2 linked regions of the Tolumonas auensis DSM 9187 genome follow. The protein of the gene in region 2 binds, or shares a complex with, the protein of the main gene of each other region. Links are inferred from orthologs where the notes say so. Each region holds a gene or a part of one and is shown on either strand. Other genes may lie near its edges.

Region 1 (3,117 bases), 170 kb from region 2 along the record:
AACATCCAGACTCAAACCTGCATTAAGTAAAACAGATACCGGACATCCATCCAAGGTCTCTGAGGGTAATTGCGCTTCCTTAGCAACCAAATTATCAAATGCTTTGGCTTGCTGAATTAACTGCTCATATTCAGCAAGTACCGCACTGCTTGGCTGGATAATGACATCACCGCTGCTGCCATCAACAATCAGTTCCTGCCCGTCAAGCTCCTGTATTGGAAGTTCCAGACCCATCACAGCCGGGACACTCATAGTCCGGGCCAGAATAGCAGCGTGAGAATTCACTGCCCCGCGAACAGAGACCACTCCCGCTAAACGCTCTTTTGGGATCTCGGCTAATAAGGTCGCAGTAACCTCTTCAGCCAACAAGATAACAGGTTCCTTGAAGTCAAACTGCTCCATGTGACTGTGCGCCAGGCAGCTTAGCAAGCGTTGTGCAACATCACGGATATCCAATGCTCTTTCCCGCAGATAAGGATCACTCATAGCCGAGAACTGAGCAATAAGGCGTTCGCTTACCTGTCTTACAGCTGATGTAGCATTCCACTGATTCTCAGTAATTTCCTGCTCAATCTGTAAGATGAAATTCGGATCTGCAAGAATATGCTGATAGATATCGAAGATAGACTGTGAATCGATCTGAACGGCATCCTGAAAGCGCATAGCTAGCGAATCAAGATCCATTTGTACTTGCAGTACAGCCTGATTGAGTAATTCCAGCTGCAATTCCGGCTCATCGCTGTGCTTCAGATTAACTTGTGACAGCGCCATCTTAGGCTGCCATACCCAGGCTTTAGCGATGGCCATGCCAGATGAGACCGCAATACCGTGTACGGCCCGATGATTATTGGAGGAAGAGCTGATAAGCCCTTTCAGCTCCGCATGTGCAATACGAACAGCCAGCTGTGCTGCGAGGGTAACCAAAAAGGATTCATCAAGCTCAGTAAATTGCCGGGACAAGGTTTGCTGAACGACAAGCACCCCCAACACATTGCGCTGGTGCATGATCGGCACACCCAGGAATGTTTTGAACTCATCCTCGCCAACTTCCGGCAAGTATTTAAAACTGGAATGAGCCGGCGCATCAGCCAGATTAATCAGCTCTTCACGACGCCCCACTAATCCAACCAGACCTTCATTAAAAGGCAATACCGCTTTACCAACCGCTTCCTGAGAAAGGCCATCAGTTGCAACCAGGCGATAACGCTGACGCTGAGGTTCTGAAATATACACCGAACAACAATCAACATGCATGGCAGCACGGGTTTGCTGTACCAGAGCACACATCGCATCAAATAAAGATGGTGCAGCCGTTACACTTTCCACGATTTGCCGCAATGTTGTCAGCACAATATTTCTCCTCTCATTTATTCGGGATTACTAGCGGTACCCTTTTCTTCGGGGTTCTTTTTTGGCAACAGGTGGTAAATAAGGCATCGCGATAGCTGCAAATTCTTTCATCACCCGACGATAGACTTCACGCTTAAACGATACCACCTGTCTTACCGGATACCAGTAACTTACCCAACGCCAATCATCAAATTCCGGCTGACCATGGCAGCCAAACTGGATGCAGGCTTCTTTGGCCGCATCCAGACGCAGTAAAAACCATTTCTGTTTTTGTCCGATGCATACCGGCTTGCTTTCCCAACGGATCAAACGCTTTGGTAGCCGATATTTCAGCCAATTGCGACTGGTAGCAAGGATAGTAACATCATCCTGCTTCAGCCCTATTTCCTCGTACAACTCACGAAACATAGCCTGTTCCGGAGTTTCCCCATCATCTACACCACCTTGGGGAAACTGCCAGGAATGTTGTCCATAGCGACGAGCCCATAACACTTGTCCATTGCGATTGCAGATCACAATACCTACATTCGGGCGGAAACCATCGCCATCAATCACGCAATCACCTGATGTAACAACTTGAACTTACCCGATTCTTTCATATTAACTTCAGATCAGCAAACAGACATTCCCAGAGTGAGAGCTACAACGAATGCTCTCCGCAACCAAGTATCCCATCGCAGCAGATCTTTGCTCTATTTCTGTAATCAGGGGAAATGAGGTGCATACTATGATCTGATAATTGTACCTATCCCATAGATACTCTCATGTACCAGAATATTGACGAACTTGTTCATGCAGCGAATCAGCTCGCAGGATTAACACTGGCAGAACTGGCAGAACGATGCGGGATCATGATTCCATCATCGCTACGCCGGGAAAAAGGCTGGATAGGGCAGCTGCTGGAGTTTGCATTGGGCGCATCCGCTGGCAGTAAACCACAACAGGATTTCCCTGAACTCGGCGTAGAATTGAAAACATTACCTATTGCTAATAATGGTATTCCTCTCGAAAGTACTTTCGTTTGTACAGCGCCATTATTACACCAGCAAAAAATTACCTGGGAGACATCAAGTGTTCATCATAAATTATCGGCCGTGCTATGGATCCCTGTCTTCGGAGATCGTCAGCAGGATATCGCTTCCCGCATGATTGGTAACCCATGGTTATGGCATCCGACGGCTGAACAGGAGAAAATCATCCGGCAGGATTGGGAAGAGATAATGGAATTGATAGCTCTTGGCAAAGTAGAATCAATCAGTGCCCGTCACGGAGAAGCATTACAATTACGACCTAAAGCTGCAAATGGCCAATCACTGACGCCTGCAATCGGCGGCGAAGGCACGATAATACAAACCCGACCAAGAGGATTTTATTTACGTAGCTCTTTTACTCGAGAATTGCTCCATATGCAGTTTTATCTGTGAAGTCTGTCGCGATATACGCCTATGTAATACAGATTTCATGGACTTGAATAAAGCTATGCAGCTAACAATATCTGTGGTTATTTTTTGTCTTATTATTTATAAAAGAATATCAGTAGTAGTTCTACGGTTAAGACTCAAGGAGTTGACATGGCAGTTACAAAGAAATTTTTAAAAACGAAGCCTGAAGTACAGGTCACGTTCGAAATACAACCAGACTCAACAGAGAGCGCATCAAAGGTTTATGTCGTTGGTGAATTTGCTGGCTGGGAACCAGTTGAACTGAAAAAACTGAAAAGTGGCTTGTTCAAAACAACCATCAATCTGCCAACCAATCAGCAGGATA
Region 2 (3,081 bases):
CCACCAGCGGATCCGATTCATCAGTGATATTCAGCAGCTGATGTACCTGATCGACATCGAGATTTTTCGGCAGTGGCCGTCCCAGTTTCGGCAGTGCCACCCCACGCGCCGGATTCGCCGCCAGAATACCGCGGATCACCAGCCAGTCAGCAAAGCTGCGCAGGGCCGACATCTTGGTGCTGATGGTGCGCGGCGAAGTATCTTTGTGTTTACGCAGCGTGTGCGCCCATTGCCGCACCAGCGGGTTATTCAGCTCACCCCAGTCCTGGATCTGCTTCTCCTGCAGCCATTCAATTAACGCCTGCAGATGCCGCTGATAATTACTGAGGGTATGCGCACTGAGCTGGCGCTCGACGCGCAGGTATTCCAGATAGGTATGTAAGACAGAGGACAGTGACTCACTCACAGGAACGGGCCAGTGTCGGCAGCAACAAGGTCACGAACCGGCCTAACTGCTCCAGCAGCAGGCTGTCCATCCCCGGCTGATAATGCTGCGGATTAGCATGGCCAAAGGCCAGAAAGCCCCATTCGCCATACTCCCCGAGCCGCAGCAGGGCCATCGAGTGCACCAGCGAGCCCTGCCCGAAAATCAGCTCCCGGTCGCAATCATTGACGCGGCCGAAATAGACCAGCTGATCGGCCATCGGATAGAGGCACAAGCGCTGAAACAGCGGATATTCCATCTCATAGGGCTTATCAAAGCGCTTGGCTTTCACCCGCGCCTGATTCACCCACAGCGCACAGGCCGGGATCCGCAACCGTTCACGAAACGTGGAATGCAGACACTTCCATAACTGCCGCATTGACGTGCAGGCGAACAGCGCCGGATAGACATCGGTATAGACGCGGAAGATAAACTCGTTGCGGGTGGCATTCGCCAGCAGCTCCTGCCGTTCATCTTCCAGCTGCTGCAGACGCTCGCGCTGCCGCTCCAGTTTCACATCAAACAGCGACACCGTACCGCGCTGTTCATGGGGCACCGCTATCTCTTCCAGCAACTCTTTATGCCGCAGGAAAAAATCCGGATGTTGCTTCAGATAATCGGCTATGCGGTTCTCTTCCAGCATCGACTCCAGTGCACCCATGTTGATACTCATAATTCGATTTGTCCGTCGAAGACATGCTCTGCCGGACCGGTCATGTAAACCGGGCTGCCAGGGCCATTCCAGGAGATATACAGCGAACCGCCGGGCAGATTCACCTTCACACGGCCTTTAAGTTTCTCCTGCTGAATACCAACCACGACGGCGGCACAGGCGCCGGTGCCGCAGGCCAGTGTTTCACCAGCACCACGCTCATACACCCGCAGATTGATTTCACTGGCAGAAACCACTTCCATGAAACCGACATTGATCCGCTCAGGGAACCGGTCAAACGACTCCAGTTTCGGTCCCAGTGTTTCAACCGGAGCATCTTTCACACTCGGCACCTCGATCACGCAATGAGGGTTCCCCATCGACACGACTCCACACATCACCGTTTGTTCGGCAACGCGCAGCAGATAAAGCTTCTCGGCTTTCAGGGCCCGGAACGGGATCTTGGCCGGTTCAAACTCCGGTACGCCCATGTTGACCGTAACCTGATCGTTATCTTCCAGTTGCAGCACAATGCGGCCACTGACCGTACTGACCGCAATACGGTCTTTGTTGGTCAGCCCTTTCAGACGCACAAAACGGGCAAAACAGCGCGCACCGTTACCACACTGCTGCACTTCCGAACCATCGGCATTAAAAATACGATAGTGGAAGTCGAGATCAGGATCATACGGCGGTTCGACCAGCAGCAGCTGGTCAAAACCGATACCAAAATGACGATCACCGAGGCGTTTCAGCGTTTCCGCATTAAAAAACACCTTCTGCGTGACGCCATCAACCACCACAAAGTCATTTCCCAGACCGTGCATTTTGGAAAACTGGATCAACATGCAGCCTGACTCCTGTTACGGCAACAGATGTTCAAATTGCCACAGCGATGCCAGCGGTTCACGCTCACGCACCAGATGCGGCTGTTCACCGTCCACCAGCACTTCTGCGGCACGGGAACGGGCGTTATAGTTAGACGCCATCGAGAAACCATACGCGCCGGCGGAACGGACTACCAGATAATCACCCGGTGCAATCGCCAGTTCGCGATCTTTACCCAGGAAATCGCCGGTTTCACAAATCGGACCCACGACATCGTAGTGATGCGCATCACGCGGCAGCGAACGGTTCACCGGAATGATATTCATCCAGGCACTGTACAGTGACGGACGGATCAGGTCGTTCATCGCGGCATCGACAATCGCAAAATGACGATCTTCACCCGCTTTCAGATATTCCACTTTGGTCGCCAGAATACCGGCATTGGCCATAATCGCACGGCCCGGTTCAAACATCAGCGTCAGATCGCGATCCTGCAGTTTCTGTTTAAGTGCCAGTGCATATTCGCTCGGGTGCGGTGGTGTTTCGTCGTTGTAATTCACACCCAGACCACCACCCACATCCAGATGATGAATTTTGATGCCGGCAGCCGATAATTCATCGATCAGGGCCAGCAGTTTATCGACTGCTTCAAGGAACGGAGAGATTTCAGTCAGCTGCGAACCGATATGGCAATCCACACCGGTGATCTGCAGGTTCGGCAGGCTGGCCGCGTAGCGGTACACTTCCGGTGCGCGTTCAATCGGAATACCGAATTTGTTCTGTTTCAGACCGGTAGAGATATACGGGTGGGTACCGGCATCGATATCCGGGTTGATACGGATAGAAATCCGCGCCACTTTCCCCATAGAACCCGCCACCTGATTCAGGCGTTCCAGTTCCGGCTCTGATTCCACGTTAAAGCAGAGAATGTCCTGCCCCAATGCATAACGCATTTCTTCTTCGGTTTTACCGACACCGGAGAACACGACTTTCTTCGCATCCCCGCCGGCGGCAATAACACGCGCCAGCTCACCGCCGGAAACGATGTCAAAACCGGAACCCAGACGCGCCAGCAGGTTCAGGATCGCGAGGTTGCCATTGGCCTTTACCGCGTAACAGATCAGGTGCGGCACATCACCGGCAGCGGCATCAAACGCTTTCCAGTGACGTTCGATGG

Evidence for each region.
Region 1: the proteins of dapF (region 2) and rppH are in contact, whole or in part, in a solved structure (PDB 5YGU), measured with the Escherichia coli proteins. The link is inferred for Tolumonas auensis DSM 9187 from one-to-one orthologs.

Annotation. Positions count from the first base shown.
Region 1 is NC_012691.1:3,246,286-3,249,402, forward strand. Bases 144-2,933 are described here. They hold rppH (RNA pyrophosphohydrolase), read right to left. Parts: upstream 1,906-2,933; coding sequence 1,381-1,905; downstream 144-1,380. Other genes in these bases: ptsP (phosphoenolpyruvate--protein phosphotransferase), read right to left, coding at 144-1,350; mutH (DNA mismatch repair endonuclease MutH), read left to right, coding at 2,115-2,774; TOLA_RS15205 (isoamylase early set domain-containing protein), read left to right, coding at 2,922-2,933. Also shown: more of ptsP, read right to left, coding at 1-143; more of TOLA_RS15205, read left to right, coding at 2,934-3,117. UniProt on the Escherichia coli protein: Master regulator of 5'-end-dependent mRNA decay.
Region 2 is NC_012691.1:3,418,717-3,421,797, forward strand. Bases 10-2,763 are described here. They hold dapF (diaminopimelate epimerase), read right to left. Parts: upstream 1,925-2,763; coding sequence 1,094-1,924; downstream 10-1,093. Other genes in these bases: xerC (tyrosine recombinase XerC), read right to left, coding at 10-406; TOLA_RS16010 (DUF484 family protein), read right to left, coding at 399-1,097; lysA (diaminopimelate decarboxylase), read right to left, coding at 1,940-2,763. Outside these bases: more of xerC, read right to left, coding at 1-9; more of lysA, read right to left, coding at 2,764-3,081. UniProt on the Escherichia coli protein: Involved in the succinylase branch of the L-lysine biosynthesis and in the biosynthesis of the pentapeptide incorporated in the peptidoglycan moiety. Catalyzes the stereoinversion of LL-2,6-diaminopimelate (L,L-DAP) to meso-diaminopimelate (meso-DAP).